3 regions of the Gilliamella sp. wkB72 genome follow, and region 3 is predicted to be linked to each of the others. Evidence: riboswitches for the same ligand, from Rfam matches in the RefSeq annotation. Region 3 holds a riboswitch; each other region holds the start of a gene.
What was found. A riboswitch is a leader RNA that binds a small molecule or an ion and turns the genes downstream of it on or off. The one in region 3 is predicted to bind thiamine pyrophosphate.
Positions count from the first base shown of each region.

Region 1: it holds a riboswitch for thiamine pyrophosphate, as region 3 does, so the genes downstream of both, thiB (thiamine ABC transporter substrate binding subunit) here and tenA (thiaminase II) in region 3, are expected to answer to the same signal.
Region 2: it holds a riboswitch for thiamine pyrophosphate, as region 3 does, so the genes downstream of both, thiM (hydroxyethylthiazole kinase) here and tenA (thiaminase II) in region 3, are expected to answer to the same signal.

Region 1 covers NZ_LZEI01000011.1:148,057-158,285, reverse strand. The annotation lists gene A9G07_RS06595 (hypothetical protein) at 191-1,558, shown strand; gene argS (arginine--tRNA ligase) at 1,961-3,694, opposite strand; TPP riboswitch at 4,213-4,321, shown strand; gene thiB (thiamine ABC transporter substrate binding subunit) at 4,362-5,360, shown strand; gene thiP (thiamine/thiamine pyrophosphate ABC transporter permease) at 5,374-6,954, shown strand; gene thiQ (thiamine ABC transporter ATP-binding protein ThiQ) at 6,932-7,633, shown strand; gene A9G07_RS06570 (hypothetical protein) at 8,367-9,701, shown strand; gene cptA (phosphoethanolamine transferase CptA) at 10,131-10,229, shown strand, end outside.
Region 2 covers NZ_LZEI01000012.1:37,259-47,487, forward strand. The annotation lists gene A9G07_RS07310 (SPOR domain-containing protein) at 1-351, shown strand, start outside; gene A9G07_RS07315 (Dam family site-specific DNA-(adenine-N6)-methyltransferase) at 361-1,179, shown strand; gene rpe (ribulose-phosphate 3-epimerase) at 1,219-1,896, shown strand; gene A9G07_RS07325 (phosphoglycolate phosphatase) at 1,889-2,584, shown strand; gene trpS (tryptophan--tRNA ligase) at 2,608-3,603, shown strand; gene trkA (Trk system potassium transporter TrkA) at 3,718-5,079, shown strand; TPP riboswitch at 5,134-5,235, shown strand; gene thiM (hydroxyethylthiazole kinase) at 5,288-6,073, shown strand; gene thiE (thiamine phosphate synthase) at 6,073-6,714, shown strand; gene thiD (bifunctional hydroxymethylpyrimidine kinase/phosphomethylpyrimidine kinase) at 6,726-7,538, shown strand; gene A9G07_RS07355 (heavy-metal-associated domain-containing protein) at 7,735-7,941, opposite strand; gene A9G07_RS07360 (M20 aminoacylase family protein) at 8,373-9,545, shown strand; gene A9G07_RS07365 (MFS transporter) at 9,561-10,229, shown strand, end outside.
Region 3 covers NZ_LZEI01000006.1:363,573-373,801, reverse strand. The annotation lists gene A9G07_RS03035 (hypothetical protein) at 55-1,347, opposite strand; gene A9G07_RS03025 (hypothetical protein) at 2,387-2,800, shown strand; gene asnA (aspartate--ammonia ligase) at 3,043-4,035, shown strand; gene tenA (thiaminase II) at 4,082-4,726, opposite strand; TPP riboswitch at 4,779-4,867, opposite strand; gene A9G07_RS03010 (DUF1161 domain-containing protein) at 4,904-5,308, opposite strand; gene A9G07_RS03005 (hypothetical protein) at 5,444-5,677, opposite strand; gene A9G07_RS03000 (SemiSWEET family transporter) at 6,080-6,343, opposite strand; gene A9G07_RS02995 (aminotransferase-like domain-containing protein) at 6,742-8,145, opposite strand; gene pdxS (pyridoxal 5'-phosphate synthase lyase subunit PdxS) at 8,255-9,139, shown strand; gene pdxT (pyridoxal 5'-phosphate synthase glutaminase subunit PdxT) at 9,139-9,720, shown strand; gene A9G07_RS02980 (GFA family protein) at 9,895-10,229, shown strand, end outside.

The DNA of each region.
Region 1 (10,229 bases), on a different contig from region 3:
TAAGTTCAACTCCTATCTTAAATTTTTAACTAAAACTTATTTTTCCACGCAATCAAGTGAAATTCTGCGAATTTTCGCGCGATCGCTTCCGCGATCCTCTTCTCGATCTTTTTTCCGGTCGTTTTCCGGATCCTCTTTCAGATCCTATTTTCGATCCTTTCCCAAATTATCCCGGCAGATTGTTTTTTTCGTGGCTTTTTTTCTTCCTTTTTCAGGTCACGCATTGACATCACAAACAACTAGAAATGCGATACAGGGTAGTGCACCTTATCTGACTTTCGACGGTGGTCGTACTCGTATTGTTGATACTAACGGTTTGCTTGGGATTACACTATCTGATGGTACACATTATACGCCTTCTACCAATTCATCATCTTCTTCAAGACCTATCGTCTTGCCGGTTGTGGGTCAGAGTTTTGCTGATATTAGTATGTTGGTTCCTACTGATACTAATTCAGTCGATTTAAGTTCTCTTATCGGTCCTCCTAATAATTATTGGGGGGATGATGATGGAGATTCTGGTGTTAGTGCTACTGGTCGTTTAAGTTTATCTATCGTCGATAAAAACGGTCAAACGGTATCACGTAATTCAGTGTTAACGACTTGTAATTCTCCTTACAAGGTTACGTTATCTAGTACTAACGGCACATTATCTACTCGTTACGGATTTCCTAATCGTAGTGATTTCCGTACTAGTAATGTGACTTATTATGTCAATCCTAAAGTTGCGCCTTTGGTTTGTTTTGCCAGACCTAATTTAAAATATGGTAAGCTTGGTGAAGCGTCTTGGGCACCATCTCACGATTTCCGAGGTCCGACTTGGATGTGGGACCCTGCTAAGGGTTTTCTCACACAAAAAACAGACCCTCGCTATTACGGTCAAAACTTTCCTACAACTGGTGCTAATGGATTGTACTTTGATTTAGATATTAGTGGTAGTAGTCAGCCATTGTCTTGGTCTCCAGTTTCTCTGGGTGGTATCACCGTCACAATGTCTAATTCTACTGCTACAAGCGTTCGTGTTACTTTAACTGGTCCTTACGCTACCAAATCCCAGCATAATTCAAACAGTCCTACTCCTATTTCTAAACCTACTTTGCCTCAGACTTTCGAGTTGGTCGGTCGTGATAGTCGAGGTAATGCTGTCGTTAAATATGGTTTTACTTTGAAGCAGTGGTTCGTCAACCGTGGTAATGTGACTGAGTCCAATTATTCTCCTGCTTTATCTTGGTGTAGTCGTATTGGTTATCGAGTACCTAAGGTAAAGGATTTAACTAATGCATCTTGTCGTGGTAGTCATTCAGGCACTAGGTGTCAGGGTTCAGTTGGTGCCACCCCTTCCTCACCTTATAATTATTACCAACGTAGAATTGGTTCAGGCTTTTTCACTGAGTGGGGTTATATGGAAGATTATTCAGGCGTTGGCTTTAAGCGCGCTTTTTACTGGACTAGTGACCCGCATGGTAGAGAGCAGTTTACCGTGAGCTCAAACGACGGTTTTGTGGAGTGGAACAGCGACACCAACTACTACATCTCTGGGCTTTGCGTCTATCCTTAGCTCTTATTTCTTCGTCCTTAATCCTTAGGCCGGGGGTGGGAGTGATAAAAAATAGTATTAAGCAATTAAAAGCAAGCTACGAGCCAACGTCGTTTAGCCATAAAAAGCGATTTTGTGGCTTAGCGATGTTTGAATTACCCGCGGGTTTATTTTTTTATTACAAAAAAAGTTGAGGAGCGGGGTTTTTGGGGTTCTAAATCCTACTTTTTAATATTGTTTTATATGAATAATCCAGCTTTAAGCTGTGGTGTTTAGTTGTGTTTTTATATCAAAAAGTTGAGGATTTTTTGGGGATGAATTTGGTTTTATAAAACTCCCCTCAATTTTAAATGCTGAAATTTTTAAGATGTTTTTAAGTGGCGATATACCACCGATATTGAACAATATCGGTGGCTGGTTTTGTTACATTTTTTCAACCGTTTTAATACCAAGCATATCTAAACCGGTTTTAAGGGTTTTTGCTGTTAAAGATGCCAGTTTTAGACGGCTATGTTTCAAGTCTTCATTTTCGGCTGCCAAAATTGGGCAGTGCTCATAGAAGCTAGAAAATAGGGTGGCGATATCATACAAATAGGCGCATAGCACATGCGGTGTGCCTTCTACAGCAACGGTTGAAACGGTTTCATCAAATTGAATTAATCGAATTGCTAATGTTCGCTCTTTGTCCGTGCCTAAATTGATATTACCAGTTAAGCTATCTTCGTTGATATTTGATTTTCTAAACACCGACAGTACGCGTGTATAGGCATATTGTAGATATGGTGCAGTATTGCCTTCAAATGACAACATGTTATCCCAATCAAAAACATAATCGGTGGTACGATTTTTGGATAGGTCGGCATATTTCACTGCGCCAATCGCTACTGCATCAATCACTTTGGCAAGTTCTGTTGGAGAAAGATCGGGATTTTTACTTTTAATGAGTGCTTCTGCACGCTCTGTAGCTTCGTCAAGCAGGTCGTTTAATTTTACGGTATCACCTGAGCGAGTCTTAAACGGCTTGCCGTCTTTACCTAACATCATTCCAAACATGTGGTGTTCAAGTTTTAAGGATTCTGGTACATATTTCGCTTTATGCACGATATCCCAAACTTGTTCTAGATGTTGGTGTTGACGTGAATCGGTATAATATAAAATACGTTCAGCATGAAGTGTTTCGTAACGATATTTTACACAGGCAATGTCGGTTGTTGCATAAAGATAGCCACCATCACGTTTTTGGATAATAACGCCCATTGGTTCGCCTTCTTTATTTTTATATTCATCTAGAAATACGACGATGGCACCGTCACTTTCAACCGCTAATTTTTTCTGTTTTAGATCGGCAACAATGCCTGGTAGCATACTGTTATAGATGCTTTCGCCCATTGTATCTTCAACCGATAAGGTGACATTAAGGCGTTTATATGTGGCAATGTTTTGTGTCATGGTGATATCCACCAGTTTTCGCCACATTTCACGGCAATATTGATCACCACCTTGAAGTTTTACGACATAATTACGGGCTTTTTCGGCAAAGGCTTCGTCTTCGTCGTAATGTTTTTTTGCTGCGCGATAGAACGATTCTAAATCTGAAAGTTCCATATCGTTGGCATGTTCGTTTTCCATTTTTTCAAGATAGGCGATTAACATCCCAAATTGGGTTCCCCAATCACCAACATGGTTGGCACGGATAACATTATGACCAAGAAAGCTTAATACTCGGACACTAGCATCACCAATAATAGTTGAGCGTAAATGGCCGACGTGCATCTCTTTTGCTACGTTTGGTGCAGAGTAATCAACCACAATAGTTTGTGGTTTGGCTGGTAAAGTAATATTCAGTTTATCACTATTTAGCGCGACTTCGTTTTGTTCAGCAATCCAACTATCTTTTAAAAAGATATTAATAAAACCAGGACCGGCGATCTCGATTTTATCGGCAATATCATCAATATCAAGATGTTGTAAAACTTTTTCAGCTAATGCTCGTGGTGGCATTCCCAATTTTTTAGCGGTAGACATGATACCATTTGCTTGGTAATCACCAAATTGGGCTTTAGCTGATTGCTTGATTAAAGCGTCGCAGTTTTTATCAGCACCCGCCATAATCATTGCTTGAGAAACACGTTGTGTTAATAGTTGTTGAATATTCACACTGAACCTAATCGATTAAAATAAAATGCCCAATATAATACTGATAAATTGATAAATTGTCACTGTGGGATTAGTTAAGGACAAGTAAATAGCTGATTCTTTGATAAACGAAAATTTTTTTATTTAGATGTAATCTATCAACTCAATTATAAAATAGATAAAAAAATAAAGAGAAAACAGGTGCCGAAATTTATTTAACTACCTGATTATCAATATCCTTTTGCTCTTTTCAACTTCGGTGTTTGCTCAAGGTCATCTGCAAGAAATCAGATTCACAATTGACAAAATAGTATGATAATTATGGTGAAAATATCCTTTTGGATGAATATGCAAAACTCACTCCCCCCCTTAAATAAGCAAGAAATCGATTTTCTGATTACAAATGGGGCTAAGCGGGAATTTTATAAAGCTATCAGTTTGATCAAGCGCAGTTACTCTCTTCCAAAATCATAGATAAGTTTGCAGGCAACCGTTGAAGGTAACTATTTACAATTATACCTTCAGCCTCTAAACTAATATCGTTCTCAACGGGGTGCCCTAGTGGGCTGAGAGTGTCAGATTGACTGACATAACTCGTCGAACCTGAACTGGATAATGCCAGCGGAGGGATTTGAGTTATTATATCTGCTCAAACCTTTTGTCTTTTACCTATTTCTTTGGAGGCAAAATGTTTTGTAAAAACTTTTTACTACCTGTTATTTTTCTATTTTCTCTTTTTAGCCCATTAGCCAATGCAGAACTGCCTACTTTGACGGTTTATAGCTATAATTCATTTATGTCACAGTGGGGACCTGGCGAGGCAATCAAAAAAGGGTTTGAAGCCCAATGCAATTGCCAACTTGAGGTTGTGACATTAGGTGATGGTGTGTCGGTTTTAAATCGTATTCGCCTTGAAGGCGATAAAACGAATGCGGATGTTATTTTAGGGTTAGATAACAACCTATTAGAGCAAGCCAAACAAGCGAATATTCTTATTCCTCATCAAATCGCTAAACCCGACAATCTTAACACCAATTGGTGGGATGATAGTTTTATGCCTTATGATTTTGGTTATTTTGCTTTTATCTACAATAATAACAAAGTCAAAAATCCACCTCATTCTTTACATGAACTGGTTGAAAACAAAGCCGGTTGGAAAATCATCTACCAAGATCCAAGAACCAGTACACCAGGACTCGGTTTACTATTTTGGGTAAAAAAAGTTTATGGAGATAAAGCAGCAGAAGCGTGGCAACAAATCGCTAAAAACACGGTGACAGTCACCAAAGGTTGGAGCGAAGCTTATGGTATGTTTTTAAAAGGCGAAGCGGATTTTGTCCTTAGTTACAGTACATCGCCAGTGGCACATATCATTAATGAAAACGAGCATCACTACGAAGCAGCTATTTTTGATGAAGGGCACTATCGTCAAGTTGAAGTAGCCGGAATTATTAAATACAGTCAAGAAATTGACCTAGCGCGCCAATTTTTACGTTATTTGCTGACACCTGAAGTCCAACACCAATTTGCTGAGAAAAATGTGATGTATCCGATTATCAAAACGGATCTACCTAATGCCTTTGCGCAAATTAATTCGGTCAATAAATCGTTAGAATTTGAGCCAGCAGAGATTGAAAAACATCAAAAAGCTTGGATTCGAGAATGGCAATCGGCAATTAGTAAATAGATCCGTATCGCCAATGTTGAAATTTAAATCGTTATTACCCGGAATGAGTGCAGCGAGCTTAATACTCATCATTTTAAGCTCGGCACTTATTGCTATTTGGCGATTTGCCTTAGAGTCAGGAAATTTGACGATTTATCTTGATAGTTATGTGCTTCATATTGTTTGGATCACTTTTTATCAAGCTTTGTTATCGACAATACTTTCGCTGGCATCAGCAATATTAATGGCTAAGGCGCTCTCCTTTATTGATTTTAAAGGTAAAAAGTTACTGATAAAAATAATGCCAATTACCTTTATTTTACCCGCTTTGGTGGTTGTGACAGGGTTGTTGTCGGTATATGGGCAACAAGGTTTACTGGCTTACATTTGCCAAGTACTGCATATCCCATTTTCATTTCCTATTTATGGCTTGCAAGGTATTTTGTTGGCTCATGTTTTTTTGAATTTTCCTTATGCTTGTGTGCTCTTTTACAAAACATTAAACAGTGTTGCTATAGAACAAAGACAGTTAGCGGCACAACTTAATTTTTCAACATTTACCTATTTTAAATTACTTGAATGGCCGTTACTTCGTAGACAAATATTGCCTATGGCAGCACTTATTTTTATGCTCTGTTTTTCGAGTTTTGCCATTGTGCTTGCATTGGGTGGTGGTCCAAAATATACCACGCTGGAAGTGGCTATTTATCAAGCGGTGCGAGACTTTGATCTACTACAAGCCGCATTACTATCTTGTGTGCAGTTGGTTTGCTGTATTGCTTTTATTAGCTTGATGCAGAAAATAAATAGCAATGATAGAAAGCTGAGTGTTAAATTTAGTCACTCCAACTATCAATTACCGATAACCAATTGGTTAAAAATGATTAGTATGATAATTATCGTAATAGGGGGATTATTTATATTGTCCCCGATGATTACTATACTTTTTCAAGGTTTCTATTTTTTTCAAATCTCATTACTCACATCGATGTTGCAACAAGCCTTACTCTATTCAATCCTTATTGCTATAGGTTCGGCTATGATAGCGATCTTTCTTGGATTGCTTTTGCTATGGACCAATTGCCGACTATTGATTAACCAACAACGTCAATTAAGTAATCGGCTTATGATGGTTGCCTCCTTGATATTAGCTATACCAAACATGGTATTAGCATCGGGATTGTTTTTATTGTTATTCGGTTTTAGTCATAACACTGTTTTTATCTGCTTATTAATTATGGTTTGTAATGGGTTAATGGCGCTACCTTTCATCCTTAAAAATTTAGCTACGCCAATGTATGATATTACGGCACGCTATTGGCAATTAACCCAAACCCTTAATATCAATGGTTTAACGCACTTTTATTTGGTCGATTTTAAGGGGTTAAAAAGCCTTATGTTGATGAGTTTTGCCCTTGCTGCCATATTGTCATTGGGCGATTTTGGGGTAATAGCTCTGTTTGGCGGGCAGTCGGTGACCACGTTACCTTATTATTTATATCAACAGATATCGCATTATCATTATCAAGAAAGTATCGTGACAGCGGCGATGTTATTACTTTTATCTTTTAGTTTATTGGTTGTGATGGATTATGATCGAACTTCAAAAAATTGAATATCAATATGACAACTTCAACATGCACTTTACGCTAAATATTGCTGCTAAAGAGCGGGTTGTTATTGTCGGCCCAAGTGGTGCGGGCAAAAGCACCTTACTTAGCTTAATTGCGGGGTTCATCTTTCCTAAATCAGGACAAATCATCTTAAATAACCAAAATGTCACAACAACGTTACCCGGTAAACGCCCGGTATCGATGCTATTTCAACAAAATAACTTATTTAGCCATCTAACGGTTGAACAAAATATTGCTTTAGGCATCAAGCCGACATTAAAACTGAGTCGAGCTGAACAAACGACTATTAATGATATTCTGGTTCGTGTCGGGCTGGAAGGCTTTAACCATCGCTATCCCGAACAGCTATCAGGTGGCCAACGGCAACGCGTGGCACTGGCTCGCTGTCTTATACAACATCGTCCTATATTATTATTAGATGAGCCATTTTCTGCCCTTGACCAGGCTCTGCGCTTTGAAATGTTGGCATTGGTGAATCAGGTTTGTAGTGAATTTAATCTGACCTTAATGATGGTATCGCATTATTTGGATGAGTCACTTAGCCATTTTTCTCGCTGTGTGGTTATTGAAAATGGAAACGTCATTTTTAATGCAGAACCAAAACAGCTAGCTGAAAATCAAGTGATAGCTAAATTGTTAGGGATAAGTTATTATTCATAATTAGTGTCCTCAGTAAAAAAAGTTGAGGAACGGGGTTTTTGGGGTCTAAATTCTGTTTTGAAATATTGCCTCAAATAAGTAATTCCGCTTTAAACTATGGCCTTTTTAGTGGCCGTTTTTTCCATCAAAAAAGTTGAGGAGCGGGGTTTTTGAGGTTTTAAATTTCACTTAAAAACTTTTAAATGATCACAATCACGATTTTAAACACTAAAATATAATTCTTGAGGATCAATTGCTCTAATTTTAAAGATTTGTAACTGCGATATATTAAATTAAAACAATAATTAAATAATTATAACCCAGATCTTTTTTAGAACCTATTTACAAAAGTTAACGTAAATGAGCGAAAAAAAGTGTTGCATCGTGTTTTTCCAATCACTATACTTTTTACACGGTTTTAGCTAATAGGCTAAAATTTGATAGAAAAGTATAAAATTGTAAATTAATCAAAAAATTACTTGACAAGGTAGTCTAAAATGCATTATAATTTTCAACAGGCAACAGGCAACAGGCAACCTGGCCAACCTATCTTTTAGATTCGTCTAAGTTCAACTCTCAACTTAAATTTTTCACTAAAACTTGTTTTTCCACGCAATCAAGTGAAATTCTGCGAATTTTCGCGCGATCGCTTCCGCGATCCTCTTCTCGATCTTTTTTCCGATCGTTTTCCGGATCCCCTTTCAGATCCTGTTTTCGATCCTTTCCCAAATTATCCCGGCAGATTGTTTTTTTCGTGGCTTTTTTTCTTCCTTTTTCCAGTCATGCATTGACATCACAGACAACTAGGAATGCGATACAGGGTAGTGCACCTTATCTGACTTTCGATGGTGGTCGTACTCGTGTGGTTGATGCTAACGGTCTGCTTGGGATTACGTTATCTGATGGTACGCAATATATGCCATCAACCAATCTTTCATATATGACCCCAATCTCCTTGCCGGTTGCGGGTCAGAGTTTTGCTGATATAAGTATGTTGGTCCCAACTAATACTAATTCAGTCGATTTAAGTACACTTATCGGTCCTCCTAATAATTATTGGGGTGATGATGATGGTGATAGTGACGTTACTGCCACAGGTTCTTTGAGTTTATCTATCGTCGATAAAAGCGGTCAAACGGTATCACGCAGTACAGTGCCGGAGATTTGTAAGGCTCCTTATAGGGTTACGTTATCAAGTACTAACGGTACATTATCCACACGTTATGGGGTTCCTAATCATAGTGATTTCCGTGCTAGTTATGTGACTTATTATGTTAATCCTAAGGCTTCGCCTGTGGTTTGTTTGGCCACTCCTAGTGTGAGTTGGGGTTCAGATAATTATGCAGGCCCAGCTTCGATGTGGGTCCCTGGTAATGGTTTTATCCCTCAGTCAACTGACCCGTCACTTTACGGCCAAAACTTTCCTACAACTGGTGCTAATGGACTGTACTTTGATTTACTCATTAGTGGTGTAAGTCAGCCATTGTCTTGGTCTCCTGTTTCTCATGGAGGTATCACAGTCACAATGTCTCGTCCTACTGCTACAAGCGTTCATGTTACTTTAACTGGTCCTTACGCTACTCAATCCCAGAAGGATTCATCCAGTCCTATTCCTATTTCTAAACCTACTTTGCCTCAGACATTCGAGTTGGTCGGTCGTGATACTAATGGTGCTCCAGTCGTCAAATATGGTTTTACTTTGAAGCAGTGGTTCGTCAACCGAGGTTCTGTGCAGAAAAATTATTCTAATACATTATCTTGGTGTAATAGTCTTGGTTATCGCCTTCCTAAGGTAAAGGATTTAACCAATGCATCTTGTCCGCCTGGCTCCTATTATGATTCTAGGTGTCGTGGTTCAGTCGGGGCCACCCCTTCCTCGCCTTATAATCTTTACACGCGTCATATAGGTTCTGGCTTTTTCTCGGAGTGGGGCGCAATGGATTATTATTCAGGCGCTGGCTTCAACAGCGGTTGGCACTGGACTAGTGAACCGTTTGGTAGTAAACAGTTTAACGTGGACTCAGACTACGGTTACGTGAATGGGGACTACACCTACAACTACGACTACGGACTTTGCTCCCATCCTTAGTTTTTATTCCTTCGTTCTTAATCCTTAGGGCGGGGGTGGGAGTGATAAAAAATAGTATTAAGTGATTAAAAGTAAGCTGACTCAACGAGTCAACGTCGTTTAGCTATAAAAAGCGATTTTGTGGCTAAGCGACGTTTGAATTACCCGCCTCGTCGGGTTTATTTTTGAAGTGTTTTATCGCAAAAAAAGTTGAGGAGTGGGGTTTTTGGGGGGTAAAATTCTGCAATGTTATCTAAAATAAACAATTCGGCCTTAAACTGTGGCTTTTTTAGTAGCCATTTTTTTGCATCAAAAAAAGTTGAGGAGCGGGGTTTTTGAATCCTTTTCATCATAATCAATAAATAATCTTTATTAGTTCCATCTTAAGGTTTTGTTAATCTGTTTTTGTTAGTTTAGTTGCACTTTTATTTGTAATTATTGGAGCAAAATTTGGATAGAAATTTTAGTTGGCGCTCGTTGGTTTATGCTATTTTGTATTTCTGTTACTTTTCTTGTGCATTACAACTTTATATTGCATTGTCAGGACAT
Region 2 (10,229 bases), on a different contig from region 3:
ATAAATCCAGATAGAGGCAATCCTACTGTTTCTAACTCAAATAATAGTGTAATAACAGGTAATAATTCAACTTCGATTGCCAAAATTAAGAATGATCAGTTTTCAATTCAACTTAGTTCTTCTAGTTCAGTTGATGGTTTGAAAAGATTGGTTAAAGAACATAATCTTACTAATTACCAAATTTATGAAACCAAACGAAATAATGTTAAATGGTATATCTTAGTTAAAGGTACATATGATTCTGCTGACGAAGCCAGAAAAGCGATCAAATCTTTACCAAGTGCACTACAAAAAGATAAGCCTTGGATTAAATCTGGCGAAACAATTAATAAAGAAAAATCAGCAAAATAGGAGTTTCCTTTGAAGAAGCAACGAGCCTTTTTAAAATGGGCTGGAGGAAAATATGAGCTTGTGGACACAATTAAACAATATCTACCAGAAGGGGACCAACTCATTGAGCCCTTTGTAGGCGCTGGTTCTGTTTTTTTAAACACAAACTTTAAAAGTTATATTTTAGCTGATATCAATCATGATCTAATTGCGTTATTTAGGTTATTACAATCCAATCCTGATAAGTTTATTAATGATCTTAAGCTATTATTTAATCATCAGAATAATCAAGCTGAGGCTTTTTATCAGCTACGAGATGTCTTTAATTATAGTAAAGATCAATATCTACGATCGCTTTTGTTTGTCTATTTGAATCGCCACTGTTATAACGGTTTATGTCGCTATAATAATAGCGGGCTTTTTAATGTACCCTTTGGACGTTACAAAACTATCTATTTTCCTGAGAAGGAGCTCTACTATTTTGCTCAAAAAGCACAAAAAGCTGAGTTTATCTGTACTCCTTATCATGAAGCAATGAAAATGGCAAAACGCAATTCTGTCATTTATTGTGATCCGCCTTATCTTTCTCCAAATGAATCTATCGGTTTTACGGCTTATTATTCCAATAATTTTGGTTTTGAAGAACATAAGCGATTGTCACAATTAGCTGAAAAAATAGCTTATAAAAAAAATATTCCTGTACTACTATCAAATCACGATACAGAGTATACCAGAACGTTATATAGTAAAGCGCGACATCTTTACCGTGCAGAAATGCGACGCTCAATTAGCTGTGCTGGCGAAGGACGCAAAAAAATTGATGAAATATTAGCCTTGTACCAAAAATAACCTATTTTATGTATAAGGTTTTATTAGTAGAGGTATGTTATGAAAGAGTTTATTATTGCACCATCAATATTATCCGCTGATTTTGCTCGACTTGGAGAAGATACGCAGAAAGTATTAGACGCTGGTGCCGATGTTGTCCATTTTGATGTAATGGATAACCATTTTGTACCAAATTTGACGATGGGTAGTATGTTTTGTAAGGCTCTTCGTGACTATGGTATTAAGGCTCCGATTGATGTTCATTTGATGGTTTCGCCGGTTGAAGATTTAATTACCTCATTTGCCAAAGCTGGCGCAACTAATATCTCTATTCACCCTGAAGCTACTATTCACCTTGACCGTTCTTTGCAATTAATTAAAGATCATGGTTGCAGTGCGGGAATTGTACTTAATCCTGCAACGCCGTTAGATTATTTAGATTATGTGATGGATAAAGTCGACATTATTTTATTAATGAGCGTTAATCCAGGTTTTGGTGGACAATCATTTATACCAAGTACTCTAAAAAAATTGCAACAAGTTAAACAGCGCATTATTGAGTCTGGCAGAAAGATTCGTTTAGAAATTGATGGTGGTGTTAAAGTTGATAATATCGCTGAAATTGCCAGAGCGGGTGCTGATATGTTTGTTGCTGGTTCGGCAATATTTGGTCAACCGGATTATAAAGCCGTAATTGATGCAATGCGTAAAGAATTAGAAGGTGTTAACCATGGCTAAGTTAAATGATATTCAAGCTATTGCTTTCGATTTAGATGGAACTTTAGTCGATAGTGTGCCTGGCCTTGCCTTAGCTGCACAAAAGATGTTAGCAGATTTGGAGTTACCCACCGTTACTAATGAGCAAGTAAAAAACATGGTCGGTAATGGCATTGATGTCATGCTCGAACGCGTATTCAACGTGATTGGTCGCAATCCGTCTAAAGAGGATTTCAATAAAGCGAAACAGTTGTTTAATCATCATTATGATAAGGTTATGGATGAGCAAACAACGCTATTCCCGCATGTTAAAGAAACCTTAAAAACGCTTTATGAAAATCATTATCCCTTAGCTTTAGTTACCAATAAACCTGCACAATTTTTACCTGCTTTATTGACGTCATTAGGTATTAAAGAATACTTTTCATTGGTACTTGGTGGTGGTGATGTGATTAAGTTGAAACCACACCCTGCCCCACTTTATCAAGTCATGGCAACCTTTGGATTGTTTAGTGATCAGTTGCTGTTTGTTGGTGATTCAAAGAATGATATTACTGCTGCTAAAAATGCTAATTGCCCGACTGTAGCATTAAGTTATGGTTATAATTATGGGGTGTCGATTGCATCTAGCAAGCCTGATTTTTTATTTGATGATTTTAAAGATATTTTAACCTTATTACCTCAGCCAAAGGCTGATGCAAAAAAATAATGAGTATAAATTAGGAATAAATTATGAGTAAACCAATTGTATTTAGTGGCGCTCAGCCATCAGGAGAACTAACATTAGGCAACTATTTAGGGGCTTTGAAGAATTGGGTGTCTTTGCAAAATGAATATGATTGCGTTTATTGTATTGTCAATCAACATGCGATCACGGTCCGTCAAGATCCTAATAAGTTGCGAAAAGCAACACTTGATACGTTAGCGCTTTATTTGGCCTGTGGTATCGATCCACAAAAAAGTACTATTTTTGTTCAATCACAAGTACCAGCTCACGCTGAATTAGGTTGGGCGTTGAACTGTTATACTTATTTTGGTGAACTGAGTCGTATGACGCAGTTTAAAGATAAGTCATCTCGTCACTCTGAAAATATTAACGCCGGGCTATTTGATTATCCAGTATTAATGGCTGCTGATATTTTGTTATATCAAGCTAATTTAGTTCCTGTAGGTGATGACCAGAAACAACATCTCGAGTTATCACGTGATATCGCTATGCGTTTTAATGCACTTTATGGCGATATTTTTACTGTTCCTGAGCCGTTTATTTCTAAAGTAGGTGCTCGTGTGATGTCTTTACAAGATCCAACCAAAAAGATGTCTAAATCAGATGAGAATCGTAACAATGTTATTGGTTTACTTGAGAATCCGAAAGATGTCGAGAAGAAGATTAAACGGGCAATGACCGATTCAGACGAACCACCTGTTGTACGTTATGATTCAAAAAACAAAGCCGGTGTTTCAAATCTGTTAGATATTTTGACAGGTATTACAGGTAAGCCGATTGCTGAACTTGAAAAAGAGTTTGAAGGCAAAATGTATGGTCATCTAAAAACCGAGGTGGCAAATCAAGTTATCGAGATGTTAACCGGTTTACAAGCAAAATATCATCAATATCGAGATGATGAAAATTATCTTCTTTCAATTATGCAAGAAGGAGCACAAAAAGCTCGCGCTAAAGCAGAGCCTACGTTGAAGAAGGTTTATGACGCAATCGGTTTTGTATAATCTAAAATAAGATTGCGATTATTACTAAACAATATCAAACGGCTTTAATTGATATGAGCTCTATTGTTCTAATAATGAGTTAGCTTGAGGCCTTTTGATTATAATAGGTTTATTATGAAAATTATCATTCTTGGTGCAGGCCAAACTGGTAGTGCACTTGCTGAATATCTAGTAACTGAAAAGCAGAACGATGTGACTGTCGTTGATGAAGATCATGATAAATTGCAATCTTTGCAAGAGCGTTTTGATTTACAAGTCATTTGCGGTAAATCATCTTACCCACAAGTATTAGAGAGTGCTGGCGCGGAATCAGCCGATATGTTAGTTGCCGTTACCAATTCTGATGAAGTAAATATGATGGCTTGTCAGATTGGGCATGTGATGTTTAATATTCCACAAAAAGTTGCTAGAATCCGTGCTCCTGAATATAACGATGAAAGATACCCATTCTTCAATAAAGATTGTATCAACATCGATCATATTATTGCTCCTGAAAACTTAATTACAAATCATATTAGCCAATTAGTTCAATATCCTGGTGCTCTACAGTTTGCTTCGTTTTATGATAATCGTGTCTGTTTGGTTGCTGTAACCGCTTATTACGGTGGTGCGTTAGTGGGGAGCGAACTGTCCGAACTTAAAGAGCATTTACCACATGTCGAAGCGCGTGTTGTTGCTATTTATCGTCAAAATCGTTTTATTCGTCCAATAGGTTCGACTTTAATTGAAGCTGGAGACATGGTTTATTTTATTACCCCTCCCCTCAACATTAAAGCAGTAACCAGTGAACTACAAAGGCTAGAAAAACCTTATAAACGTATTATTATTAGCGGTGGTGGTGGCGTTGCCATTGCTTTAGCTAAACGTTTAGAGAATGATTATCAAGTTAAGTTGATTGAACGTAATGCAGAAAAAGCTGAATTAATAGCTGAGCAGTTAGTTAATACCACCGTGTTACATGGTGAATCATCAGACCAAGAATTATTATCGCAAGAGCAAGTCGAGTTAACCGATCTGTTTGTGGCGGTCACTAGCGATGATGAAGCCAATATTATGTCATCTATGCTGGCAAAAAGAATGGGGGCAAAAAAAGTCATCGTTCTTATCCAGCGACAAGCCTACTTAGAATTGATTAACGATAGTGTTATTGATATCGCGATTTCACCACAACATGCCACTATTTCAGAACTACTAAGCCATGTTAGGCAAACGGGTGTAGTTAAAGTTGTCTCATTACGCCAAGGTGAATCAGAAATTGTCGAAGTAGTTGCTCGTGGTGAAGCCGAAAATTCAAAATTAGTCGGTAAAAATATCAACAGTTTAAAATTACCTTCAGGTGCTACGATTGGTGCCGTGGTTCGTGGTGAAGATGTAATTATAGTAAATACGGATTTAATGATTGAAGATGGCGATCATTTAATAATTTTCTTACCGGATAGACGCGCCATTAGTGATATAGAAAGATTATTACAATAACTTGTTTAATTTTTAAACTCAGTTCATAATAGATTCAATTTTATCCAAATTTGTTATTTAGACTCGGGGTGTTTTTTGTTAGAGCAAAAAACTGAGAATTTACCCGTTGAACCTGATCTGGATCATGCCAGCGTAGGGAAGTCTCTGTCTTAATTACCGCTTTTGACACATTCTTCCCTTAATATTATTTATTAGATAAGGAAAGAATATGTCGGTCATTAAATTATTTTCAAATCAAGATGCCATTCCTTTTATTGAGCAAGTTCATCAGAAGCGACCTTTAATCCATTGTATTACCAATGATGTGGTACAAAATTACACCGCTAACGTTCTTTTGGCGATTGGGGCTTCACCAGCGATGGTGGTAGCTGAGCAAGAAGTTGAGGACTTTGTTGCCATTGCAAATGGTTTGTTAATTAATATTGGTACGATCAATAGTCATAGCGCTAAAAGCATGTTACTAGCCGCCGCAAAAGCTAATCAAACTCCTTGGGTATTAGATCCTGTCGCAGTTGGAGCAGCATTGAAATATCGTACTGAAATTGCTAAGCAATTATTAACATTTAAACCGACAGTTATTCGAGGAAATGCTTCAGAAATTCTAGCATTAAGTGGTCAACAATCATCATCAAAAGGGCCTGATGGACTGGATTCTACTGATTCTGCATTAAATGCGGCAATGCTATTAGCCAAGAAATATCAAACCATTGTTGCAATAACAGGTGAGACCGATTATGTCACAGATGGTGAGCAGGTTTATAGAATTGTTGGGGGTGATATCGCGCTAACACAAGTAACTGGTACTGGTTGTTCATTATCTGCGATTGTAGCTGCATTGATTGCAAGTTCTGAAGATCATTTAAAGGCTACTGCTTCAGCCTGCTTTATGATGAAAAAAGCGGGTGAACTCGCTAATAAACAGCAAGGGTTAGGTACTTTTGCTATGTCAATTATTGACCAACTTTCTCTTTTCACCACAAATAAGGATTTTTGATGAAGAAGCAACTTGATTTAACACTCTATTTAGTACTTGATCCAGTACTTTGTGATGGCATAAATGGTATGGTTAATACCACTAAGTTTGCAGTTGAAAATGGTGTTACTGCCGTTCAATTACGTTCAGAACAAGAATATTCAGGTAGAAATTGGTATAAAGCCGCCCAAGCTTTAAAAGAAGTATTAATCGACACTCAAGTTCCACTATTGATTAATAATCATATTGATATAGCTTTAGCTGTCGATGCCGATGGTGTTCATGTTGGACAAAGCGATCTACCTGTCGAAGTTGCACGACGATTAATTGGAGAAGATAAATGGATAGGGCTTTCAGTCTCTAATTATTCGCAACTTGAGCGCGTTCCTTGGCAACTAGTCGATTATCTAGGTATTGACCCTATCTATCCAACCCCCACCAAAAAAGATGCAGCAGAAGCAATAGGCATCGCCCAATTGACTGAACTTGTTAAAGCAAAACAATGCCCTGCCGTTGCGATCGGTGGTATCGGTGTAAACAATTTAACTGAAGTGATTCAAACTGGCATTGAAGGTATTGCCGTTGTATCCGCAATTTGCGGGCAAGGAGATATTGCTAAGGCCACATCTGATTTGATTAGAAAAATAAGACAAGCAAGATAGGAAATTAAACCATGACAACAGTTTCATTAACTATAGCGGGTAGCGATCCTAGTGGCGGTGCAGGTATTCAGGCCGATTTAAAGGCCTTTTCAGCGCTTGGCGCTTATGGGATGTCAGTCATTACTGCTTTAACCGCACAAAGTACACAAGGTGTTAATAGCATATACCCGGTGCCACCCGAATTTGTTGAGGCTCAATTTAACACACTATATCAAGATATCCATATTGATAGCGTTAAAATCGGTATGCTGATGAATAAAGAGATTGTAACCACGGTTAATCATCTATTAAGCAATAATCCTATTGCCAATATTGTTCTTGATACGGTAATGATAGCCAAAGGGGGGCATCCTTTATTGAGAAATGATGCCATTACCGCTATTCGAGAATTGCTATTACCATTCGCCACCATCATCACCCCTAACCTTCCAGAAGCAGCAGCATTACTTGATTGTCATGAGGCACAAAACGAAGATGAAATGCAACAACAGGGTTATGAGCTACTCAAATCAGGCTGTCAGGCAGTATTAATGAAAGGAGGGCATTTGCCAAGTCAAGAAAGTCCTGATTATCTAATCACGCCAACAAAGATCATCAGAATGGCATCACCACGTATCCAAACTAAAAACACACATGGTACAGGTTGCACATTATCGGCAGCTATTGCAGCACTACTACCAAAATATGAGTTAGAAGAAGCCGTTAAACAAGCAAAAAAATACCTACAAGGTGCCATTGAAAATGCAGATAATTTGAAAATTGGTAAAGGAATTGGACCTACTCACCATTTTTATCAATGGTGGGACACCGCAGGAAAAGGCTAGAAAGCTAAATGTGGTATTTTCGGCAAACGCTATTTTCAACAGCTATATACTTCATCGACAATCCGTGCCAATGAAGTATATGAAAACTTTTTTAGTGCATTATCTAGTAAAATAGAGGCTATTGGATATTTGTATTATCTAGTATTTAAGCGATTGTCTTAATCGTTTAAAATGAGAAATTGTAAATAGTATTGCCTTAATACGAAATACCCACAAACTCAAACCCCGCTTGATTAACGGCTTGAATTGCAGCTTCTTGTGAGATAGTACCACCTTCTATATCAACCTCATGCTTCGCTAAATCAACGGTCACTTTAGCTTTAGGATCAATATCGTTAATTGCTTTAGTAATAGTTTTAACACAATGTTGACAACTCATATTATCGACGATTAATTTCATCATTATCCCCTTTTGTTATCTAATAATTCATCTAGTGCAACGTTGGAACATCTATAATTAAAATAAATTTGCCTGCCATATAAAGTATAGTGATTATATTACGCCAATAAGCCTACAAAAAAAACACCTCAGAATAATGAAAATTTATAAGATTTATATCTGTTATTAATAAATCGTAATGATTGAGCGTTTCTGCTCCTTTATACTCAAATAAACCATCGTGCCAAGAAAAATAAGAAAGGTTATCCTTCAAGAATAAAAATTGAATAACAGAAATAATCGACTTATACAAAATTAGATTGTATATTTATTCATCTATGTGGTTTTGATAACAAAGTTAGTTTTTGTTTTTAAATATAATTTTAACTTAGATGTATAGTTCCATTTTTATTTTTTTTCTCATAAACGATATTCAGGTTAATTAGGAGCCTAAAATGCAGCATATTATGGAAACGATTAGAAAAACAGAACAAGAATTTGTTGATATTCGACATCAGATTCATAAACATCCTGAGTTAGGTTTTGAAGAGAAAAAAACCAGTGATTTAGTTGCAAATAAGCTATCTGAATGGGGCTATGAGGTTCATCGTGGTCTAGCAAAAACTGGCGTCGTTGGTGTTTTGAAAAATGGCGCTAGTAATAAGAAAATAGGTATTAGAGCTGACATGGATGCATTACCTATTGTTGAAGCTTCGGGTAAACCTTGGAGCAGTGTTAGCCATGGTAAATTCCACGGTTGTGGTCATGATGGGCATACCACTATTTTGCTATGTGCAGCTAAATATCTTGCCGAAACACGCAACTTTGATGGGACTTTACATGTCATTTTTCAACCAGCTGAAGAGTTGTTATATGGTGGGAAAGTGATGGTCGATGAGGGTTTATTTAAACAATTTCCTTGTGATGTGATTTTCGGTATTCACAATATGCCCGGATTTAAGGAAGGCCATTTTTATTTTAAAAGCGGTGCTCTTATGGCTTCATCCGATACGATTCATATCACCATCAAAGGGAAAGGTGCTCATGGAGCCATGCCTGAGCGAGGAATTGATGCGACGCTTGTTGCTTGTTATATTAGCATTGCTTTACAAAGTATTGTTTCCCGCAATGTTTCACCCTTTGAGAAAGCTGTTATCACGATTGGTTGTATTCAATCTGGCGAAGCCCCCAATGTGGTGAATAGCGATGCATTGATGAAGCTAACCATCAGAGCATTAGATAATAATACCCGAACTTTATTGCTCAAGCGTATTACCGAAATTGCCACTTCGCAGGCGGAAAGTTTTGGCGCCTCAGTTAAAATCGAACATATCAATGGTAGCCCTGTTTTACATAATGATGCTAATGCAACAAAATTTGCATTAGAAGTTGCTCAGAAATTAGTCGGTAAAGATCGTGTTCATGATAATTGCCATCCTTTTATGGGCAGTGAAGATTTTGCTTTTATGTTAGAGAGCAATCCAAATGGTTGTTATATGATTATCGGCAATGGAGACGAACCAGGATTTTGTAGTGTTCATAATCCTGGTTATGATTTTAATGATAAATGTATTGTTCCTGCTGCGTCATATTGGGTTGCATTAACTGAAACATATTTAAGTAAATAAGGATAAATCGCTTCTATGTCTGGTTTAAATATGTCAACTTCAAAGAGTTCTAGCACCGCGCAATTTAAAAGTTATAACCGGTTAACATTAGGCATTGTATTAGGGGTTATTACTTTTTGGCTGTTTGCTCAATCAATAGTCAATGTTGGACCGGCTGTTCAGCATACTGTTGGTATCACTCCAGCCTCTTTTAATTTAGCAGTAAGTTTGACTGCACTTTTCTCTGGCTGCTTTATTGTGGTTGCTGGTGGTTTAGCTGATCGCTTTGGACGAGTTCGTTTTACTTACTTTGGTTTTATTTTAAGTATTATTGGTTGTCTTTGTTTGATTTTCGCCCAAGGAGAAATATTATTTACCTTTGGACGCATTATTCAAGGCTTATCTGCAGCTTGTATTATGCCATCGACTTTAGCATTAGTGAAAACCTATTATCAAGGTAAAGATCGTCAGCGTGCATTGAGTTTTTGGTCGATTGGATCTTGGGGCGGCTCGGGCACTTGTGTGCTTGCTGGCGGTGCAATAGCGACTTATTTAGGTTGGCAATGGATCTTTATAATCTCTATTATCTGTGCTGTATTAGGTATGCTTTTGTTGAAAGGAACTCCTGAAACCAAAATTGAAGATCCTTCGAGTCTGCCAAAATTTGATTATGTAGGGCTATTTGTTTTTGTTATTACGTTAGTT
Region 3 (10,229 bases):
TATTTTTTATCACTCCCACCCCCGGCCTAAGGATTAAGGACGAAGAAATAAAAACTAAGGATGGGAGCAAAGGCAGTAGTAGCCGTAGTTGCGCTGGGGAAAACTCACGTCACCGTTGTATGTTCTCACGAGAGCCGAGCCTCTAACATCCGTGCGACTAGCCCAGTACCAACCGAAGATATTGCTTCCAGACATTCTACCCCACTCAGTGAAAAAGCCTGAACCAATTCTACGCTGGTAATAATTACCACGTGAGAACGGGGTAGCGCCTAAACGACGATAATTTGAATTTGTTAAATCGTTTACGCGAGGCATTCGATAACCAATACTATTACACCAAGATAAAATATCAGAAGGATCGTTAGTGAAATAACTATTTCGGTTGACGAACCACTGCTTCAAAGTAAAACCATATTTAACAATTGGATTACCATTATTGTCACGACCGACCAACTCGAATGTCTGAGGCAAAGTAGGTTTAGAAATAGGACCAGGACTGTCTGAACTATGCTGGGATAGGGTAGCGTAAGGACCACTTAAAGTAACGCGTACGCTTGTAGCAGTAGGATTAGACATAGTAGCAGTGATACCTCCATGGGAAACAGGAGACCAAGACAATGGCTGACTAACACCTCTAATATCTAAGTCAAAGTACAATCCATTAGCACCAGTTGTAGGGAAGTTTCTACCGTAAGATGATGGGGCAGTTGACTGAGGAATAAAACCATTATCCGGGTCCCACATCGAAGCTGGGCCAGCATATTGACCTGAAGCGTAAGTCAAATCAGGTCTGGCAAAACAAACCACAGGCGAAGCCTTAGGATTGACGTAATAAGTCACATTACTAGCATTGAAAGTACTACGATTAGGAACGCCATAACGAGTAGATAATGTACCGTTAGTACTAGATAACTTAATCCTATAAGGTGCCTTACAAATCTCTGGCACGGTACTACGTGATACCGTTTGACCGCTTTTATCGACGATAGATAAACTTAAAGAACCTGTAGCAGTAACGTCACTATCACCATCATCATCCCCCCAATAATTATTAGGAGGACCGATAAGTGTACTTAAAGAAACTGAATTAGTAACAGTAGGAACGAACATACTTATATCAACAAAACTCTGACCCTCAACGGGCAAGGAGATTGGGGTTGTAGATGAAGTATTATTAGAAGGCGTGTAATTAGCTCCGTTAGATAGTGTAATCCCAAGCAGACCATTAGTATCAACTGCACGTGTACGACCACCGTCGAAAGTCAGATAAGGTGGAGTACCCTGTATCTGATTTGCTGTTGTCTGTGATGTCAATGCGTGACCAGAAAAAGGAAGGAAAAAGACCACGAAAAAAACAATCTGCCGGGATAATTCGGAAAAGGATCGAAAACTGGATCCGGAAAACGATCGAAAAAAAGATCGAGAAGAGGATCGCGGAAGCGATCGCGCGAAAATTCGCAGAATTTCACTTGATTGCGTGGAAAAATAAGTTTCAGTGAAAAATTTAAACTGGGTGCTGGACTTAGACGAATTTAAAAGATAGGTTGGCCAGGTTGCCTGTTGCCTGTTGCCTGTTGAAAATTATAATGCATTTTGGACTACCTTGTCAAGTAATTTTTTGATTTATTTGTAATTTTATACTTTTATATCAAATTTTAGCCTCGTAGCTAAAACCGTGTAAAAAGTATAGTGATTGGAAAAACACGATGCAACACTTTTTTTCGCTCATTTGTGTTAACTTTTGTAAATTGGATCTAAAAATAATCTAAGTTGCAATTGGTTATCTATTGTTTTAATTAAGTATATCATCATTACAAATCTTTATAATCAGAGCGATTGATCCTGAAAATTTTATTTTAGGGCTTAAAACAGGAATTTTAATCATTTAATAATTTTTAAGTGACATTTAAAACCTCAAAAACCCCGCTCCTCAACTTTTTTGACGGAAAGAAGAGTTTCTAAAAATCACCATAGTTAGAGCGGAATTATTTATCTGAGGCAACATTGCAAAGCAGAATTTAGAACCCCAAAAACCCCGCTCCTCAACTTTTTTTGCGATAGAAACCTCAAAAATAAACCCGCGGGTAATTCAAACGTCGCTAAGCCGCTTAATCGCTTATTATGATTTCTTCGACTATTTAATTTTTAAATACATATCCTCTCCCTTTACGAAAGGATTTTATGCAATAACTTATTTGATCATATTTCATCCATTCGTAAGTCTGAATTTTTTCTATATGATAGTTATGATCTCTTACTACATTTCTATTTTAATTAGTTTTTAATAGTTTTATAATCAATCCCCTCAACTTCTTACAATCTTCGATTTTTTAATAAAAACAATGTTTTAATTAAGAGTAAATTTTCAACGCTAGGGAGTATTAACATGAATGATGGGTTAAAACTAGAAAAAATAAAAGCCTTATTTGAAAAACTTGAATTACCCGATTTTAATAGCTCATCAATAATTTATGGTTCTATCCACCCAAAACTTTGGAGATTTGCACTTTTTCAGGGCGCAGCCGCTTTTGATATTAAACACTACCTTATTTATTTTAATTCCGATGAAATTATTTTAATTGGCTTAACTCTCGGTGCAGATTTAACGAATGATGTTATTCGAATACCAATGACGTCAATTTCAAATTTCAAGTTCAAAAAAGGCTGGATTACCAGTAAATTTGAATTTACTATGGCTGGAAACAAAAGATATCCATTTATAGTACCTAATTTTGTGTTCATCGCAAAATGGCAAAAGCCAAATTTAACCCATATTGTTTCCACCTATTTTAATCAATAATTAACTCAATTATCTTTTACCTATATGATGAAACATAATTACCTAATATATTGTATTATTGGGTAATTTAATTTCATTTTTTACGTTTAATGTGTGATGCAGTCCTTGCCCGCATCGGAAATCCGTGAATTTGATTATAGTGCTTAGCGTTTTATAAAAAGTCCGTATATGTTCTAACTTGCATATTTCTGTTTTCTAGTTTAATTTATCGTCACTAACCCATTCACTTTTTGAGATGAGACATGACGATATCATTTAAAGAGCAGCAACAACGGATCAATTTTGTTAAACAATTTTTTGCTGAGCAATTAGCTAATAATTTATCACTAATTGAAGTTCAAGCCCCACTTTTAAGTCAAATTGGTGATGGTGTTCAGGATAATTTATCTGGGACTGAGAAGGCGGTACAGGTTAATATTAAGAGTATTCCTGATGCACAATTTGAAGTGGTTCATTCACTCGCTAAATGGAAACGCAAAATCTTGAGCCAACATAATTTTCCAGTTGGTGAAGGTATTTATACCAATATGAAAGCGCTTCGCCCTGATGAAGATAAGCTCTCCCCTATTCACTCTGTTTATGTCGATCAATGGGATTGGGAAAAAGTGATTCGTCCTGAAGATCGCAATCTTGCTTATTTAAAACAGACGGTAGAGAAGATTTATAGTGCTATTAAGGCTACAGAAAAAGTGGTTTCAGAAAAATATCATCTTTCTTGTTTTTTACCAGAGTCGATCACTTTTATGGATAGTGAGCAGTTATTGAAACGTTATCCTAATTTGTCACCAAAAGAGCGCGAAAACGCGATTACTAAGGAGTTAGGCGCAGTATTTTTAATCGGTATTGGTGGTGATTTGTCAAATAAAGAAAAACACGATGTGCGCGCCCCTGATTATGATGATTGGAGTAGCGATAATGAGATGGGTTCTAAAGGATTAAATGGTGATATTTTAGTTTGGAATCCAGTTTTAAATAGTGGTTTTGAAATTTCGTCAATGGGTATTCGCGTCGATCCTGAGACGTTAAAGCGTCAATTAAAATTAACCAATAATGAAGATCGTCTGCAATATGCTTGGCATAAGGCATTAGCTAATGGTGATTTTTTACAGACAATTGGTGGCGGGATTGGACAATCTCGACTAACTATGTTGCTTTTACAACAACATCATATTGGGCAAGTCCAAGCAAGTGTTTGGGATGATGTAACCAAGCAAAACTATCAACAACTTTTATAATTCATGCTCAGCATGTTTTATCTAAACTGGTAAAACATGCTGTTTACTAGTCACTTTTATCCAATGCCATTTGCCAAAAATTTATTTCCAATTGCGTCGCTTGCTTAAATATTTGGCTTAATTGTTTAAATCGGTTTTCACTAATATTAAGTAATTGTTGTTCTATCCAAGCAATTTCTTTTTGTACTGCTTGTTGGAACTCCTTACTGGCATACATCTCAATCCAAGAGCGATATGGGTTGTTTTCGTCCCAACCTTGAATCCAATTGGCAATCATGCCATACCCAATTAAACAGGGTGCCATTGCTATGTGTATATCTAATATATCGCCGTGTAATCCTATATCAAGCACATAACGTGTATAATCGCTATTGGCTTTGGCTTCCTTTAATGTGCTTAGTTCATATTCAGATATGTGCCATTTTTTGCAATATTCAATATGCAGATCGAGTTCAACTTCAACAATGGTTTTTAAACTCTCTAATGATTGCCGAATTTGAGCAATGTCGTGACTTTTATATACTGCAAGTCCCCAAGCTCGGGAAAAGTTGATTAAAAAAAGATAATCTTGTTTAAGGTAGTTTTGAAAGCAGGTTAAGTCTAATGTGCCTTTTCCTAATTGTTGAACAAAATCATGTTGAATATAGTGTTTCCACTCGCTTGATTCAATCAGTGAGTTAAATGATGGCATAATGACTCCTTTTTTGACAAATTCGCTATAAGGAGTTAAACAGATTTCTATAATAGACGTGTTTTAAACTCCCTTCGTCGGTATTAACCGAATCAGGTTCAACGGGTATAATCTCAGCCTATAGCACCCCGGTTAAACAAATTATAAAATTTATAAAATGGTTACTTAAATTTCTCTTTATTCTGCTTTTTGTTCAGTTTCCTGAGATTCTGTAGAAGTCGGCTCTGGAGTTTGAACTTTTTCTACTGGTGCCGAAGCTGGCGTTTGAACTGGAGCGTTACTAGGGCTGTCGCTCTCGACAGGTTGTGGTGTGATTTCAACAGGTGTTTCAGGCTCATCTTTAACTGATTTTGATGATGGTGTACGAATATAAACAATGCTTTGTTTACCTCGATCACATGATCCAACGATTTTACCTTCAATATTTTGTTCATCTTGAGGAACAAGTTTTAATTGGAAGCTATTTTCATTAACACCGTTATTTTTAATTTTTTCGGCGATATTTGCACTAATTTCGTCACAATTGGACGCAGATGCAATAACTGGGAGACCTAATAATAAAACTACTGCTAACTTTTTCATGATCTTTCCTTAAGATTATCGAGTAACTGATGCATTATAAAACGATTGTTTAAACTGTCCATATCGTTTTGAATAACGCTGCAAATAAATTTTATCAATAGATTTGAAAAAGCTAGCTTAGTATAGATTTTTTAGTTAATTCTGCTCTTGGTGTTGGTTTTCGAGTAATTTTAATTTATCTAGAACCCATGAGCGAATATCGGATAATTCGGCTTCAGATAATTGATTTACAAAGTCTCTTTTTGCGTGGAGTTGTTTGCGATCTTCTTCAGTCAAAACCACACCTTTTAAATTTAATAATACCTCTTTACGGTACATTGAGTAGATAAAATCTTTTATCAAATCATCGGAAAGATTAATATCAGCCATGGTGATTTCCTTATTTTATAAAACTCATTTGTTAATCATCAAATTTAGTTAATCTTTATATAAATAACATTCTGATAGATTTTAAAGATGAATCCAGCCTAAAAAATAGGCTGACTTTTACTATAGTCTAATCACTATTAGATAACAATAGTAAATCGATAAATTAGATTAATCGATTAAATTATTCACTTTATTATTTGATAAGTATTTAACAAACCTGTTGATAACTCAATAACAATATAATAATTAATAAGTTATATGCAAGGTTAATTTTTAATCTTCTCTGATTTCTCAATTTTTGAGTAACCATTATCTAGCCTATTTCACAAAAATTGTGATTATAAAAAAATACAGCATATATTATGCTGTATAAAGAAAATATAAGGGAGTTAAAACAAGAATTTATAAAGCAGTAATAAACGCGGTTAAACCAAATAATACCCCTGGAAAATTAGCTATTGCAATTGGCCAATCCTTTTTTTGTCGTAATAAGCCATAACAGACCCATAATGAGCAGTTAATTGCTGCCGCTAAAGGTTGAGTTGGATTAGCTTTAAATCCATGAAGATTGTCGATAATTTGTGGGATATACGATACGTACATTCCTAATGATGCAAGTGTTGCGATAACACCCAAATAGTGAAAAGCTTTTGGAGAAAGATTCAAAATCAGCCTACCTGCTTATATATGAAAGGAGCAAATAATCTAACATATATAACAAGTGAGTTAAATATTGGTGTACCGTGGTTTCAGATAATATTTTGTAAATAAAATGATAAGATTTTTTATGTGAATCTATTTTAAGTAATCGGATATGGTTTTTAATAATAAATGTTATTGCTACGAATGCCTTATATCAAACGCAAATTGTTATATCATATAATGTAGCTAATAAGGCGTAAAAACCGTGATTTTTTGATAGTTTTGTGATTATTTAGCTGAGATTCAATCCAATAATGAGATTTGAAGTTTACCGATTAACCCTGCCTTGTTTGTCTAGCAGTTATGATCTATTTATTAACGCCAAATACCTGTTAGAACAATCAATAAAAAGTTAGTTCGCTTTATCTCATCAAATCTTTTGCAAAATGACCATAACTTAAACGTATAGCGCCAACTCGATCCCCAAAGTCAGTGCCTTGTGACACTATTATATGCTTTGCTAGTAATTGATTTAAAATAGCCAACTCCTGCGCCTGACTGCTAACGGGCAAATGGGCATATAGATGAAAACCGCCTGTGGGTATCTGGTAATTGATGTCACCTTTAAAATAGTCATCAAGCCAATCTATTAGTTGGTTAGCCTTCTGTTCTAATTGCTGGCGTAACCATTCTTGATGGGATTGGTAGTGATGAGTCAAATATTCTTCAGCTAAAAGTTGCGGTAATATACTTAATCCTGAGTCAATGTGATGCCTTATATTGGCTAGTTTTTCGATAATTTCTTTCGGTGCAATCATCCAACCAATACGTATGTTGCGACCAATATATTTGGATAATGATCCTAAATAGATAACTTGATTACTAGTATCATATTTTTTTATCGGGTCGATATGACTCTTTTGATCAAAAGCTAACCCACTATAAGCATCATCCTCAACAATACCAATACACTGCTTTCGACAAAATGCCAATATCTGTTTTTTTCGATGATTACTCATCACACATCCCGTTGGATTTTGAAATATTGGATTTAGAAATAACCATTTAATTTGCCGTTCTAAACTGACTTTTTGTAAACTCTCTAAGGTTATCCCTTCGGCATCACACTCAATACCATATAACCGCAAACCTGCTGCTTGAAATAGTGGTAATGAATAGAAATATGAAGGTGATTCAATACCTATTGCATCGCCAGGTTTTAATAATCCTTGAGTAATTAAAAAGAGGGATTGCTGCGTTCCTGAGGTTATTAAAATTTGATCGGTATCAACCATCATGCCAAATTGGTTCAACATATAATTGGCGATCTGCACTTTGAGTGTAGGTAGACCCAATTGCAACGTGTCGCTTTGCTTTTCATAAGCAACCATTTCATGAGAGGTGATATTGGGTAACATTAATTTGGGCATCATATGAGTTGGTAAATCGCCATTAGCCAAATCACAGATGTTCGCCATTTGCTGACGAGTCTGAAATACTTTTTGTTGATATACACTTTTGCGATTTTGATAGAAATGGGCTGGTAGTCGCCAGTTAATGGTGGAGTAAGCTTGAAGCCCCCATTTTTGATCATTAATAAAGGTTCCACTACCCTGCTTACGAACCAATATATTTCGTTCAGTTAAGATATCTAGCGCATGGACAATAGTTGAGCGGTTAACGTGCAGATTTTTAGCTAACTCTCGCTCTGATGGCAATCTCTCACCCGCTATTAATACCCCTTGTTCAATGTAGTTTTCAATCAACTGGACCACTTTTTTAAATAGTGCTCCGTCAAAAGCCGCTAATTTTTGTTTATTCCACATCGTCTATCAGTTTTTTGATTTATGCATAATTGGATGGGTTAATTATAGTCCAATTGGCTGTTTATTGAAGCAATTTTATTTTGAATAATACTTTATTTAATTAGGAGCAATCATGAAAACAGGTACACAAACAGTAAAACGTGGCATGGCACAGATGCAAAAAGGCGGTGTGATTATGGATGTAGTTAATGCCGAACAAGCAAAAATTGCTGAGCAAGCAGGTGCAGTGGCTGTAATGGCTTTAGAACGTGTTCCCTCTGATATACGCGCTGCTGGAGGCGTAGCACGAATGGCTGATCCAACAATCGTTGAAGAAGTGATGAAAGCAGTTACCATACCTGTTATGGCAAAAGCGCGAATCGGTCATATCGTTGAGGCACGCATTTTGGAGTCCATGGGCGTCGATTATATTGATGAAAGCGAAGTGCTGACACCAGCGGATGAACAATATCATTTATTGAAAGATGAATTTACCGTACCTTTTGTTTGTGGTTGTCGTGACTTAGGCGAAGCACTGCGTCGAATTGGTGAAGGTGCTTCGATGCTACGCACCAAAGGTGAACCAGGAACAGGTAATATTGTAGAAGCAGTAAGGCATATGCGCCGAGTAAATGAACAAATTCGTTTAGTTGTTGGTAAATCAAAAGATGAGTTGATGACATTTGCTAAAGAGATTGGTGCACCTTATGAGTTGATATTACAAATCAAACAACTGGGTAAACTACCGGTTGTTAATTTTGCTGCTGGTGGCATTGCTACGCCTGCTGATGCTGCATTGATGATGCAACTTGGCGCCGATGGTGTGTTTGTTGGTTCAGGTATTTTTAAATCGCAAAATCCGGAAAAATTCGCTAAAGCAATCGTTCAAGCAACAACTTATTTTGACGATTATCCAAGATTAGCTGAACTTTCAAAAGGATTAGGTGAAGCGATGAAAGGTATCGAAATCAGTAAATTAAGCGAATCTGAAAGAATGCAGGAGCGAGGTTGGTAATGAGCTCAAAAGCAAGTAAAACCATTGGTGTGCTTAATTTACAAGGCGCAGTGACTGAACATTTAAATATGCTTGCAACTATTGATTTAGTCATCCCAATTACAGTAAAAAAGCCCGAGCAATTGCGTCAAGTTGATGGTTTAATTATTCCGGGTGGTGAATCAACAGCAATAAGTCGTTTAATTCGGCAAAATGGCTTATTTGAACCAATCCAAGAGTTTGCCAAGCAAGGTAAAGGGATTTTGGGTACCTGCGCGGGTTTGGTGCTTTGCGGTAATGAAACAAGCCATAGCGAAGTTGAACAACTGGGGTTGATGGATATTGTGGTTGAACGTAATGGATTTGGTCGGCAAATTGCTAGCTTTGAGACGATGTTAGATATTGCACCTATTGGCCAGCAAGTTCCAGCTGTTTTTATCCGAGCGCCCTATATTGCTAGGGCGGGCAAGCAAGTCACACAACTTGCTTTTATTGATAATCATTGCGTAATGGCAGAGCAAGATAATATTTTAGTCTGCTCATTCCATCCCGAACTAACGACCGATAATCGCATAATGCGCTATTTTATTGAAAAATGCTGACTGTTTTTCTCTTATATAAAAAGATATTCGATTATAGGCACTAATTATTGGTGCCTTTTTCTCCTCAAAAACCCCGTTCCTCAACTTTTTTCTATTTTTTAAATTGCTTGCAACTTATTTTTATCTGTCTTTATAATGTGTTAACAAATGATAAATAAAAAAGGTAAATAAATTATGATGACAGGAAGTTGTTTATGTGGCGAAGTTGTCTATCAACTAAATAATGAGATTAAAACAATTGTGTATTGTCATTGCTCGCGTTGTCGCAAACAAACAGGTTCGGCTTTTAATGCTGCAACAGCCATTAACAAGGAAGATTTAACTTTTATTAAGGGCGAAGAAAAGATAAAAATTTTTTCATGCTCAGGCGTTAATCGCCATTTTTGTGGTCAATGTGGTTCACACCTTTTTTCTAGTCGTGATAATGATAATAATAGTTATCGATTACGTATTGGCCTAATTAATGAATCAATTAATGCGGAAAAACGTATTCATATTTATACGGGTTC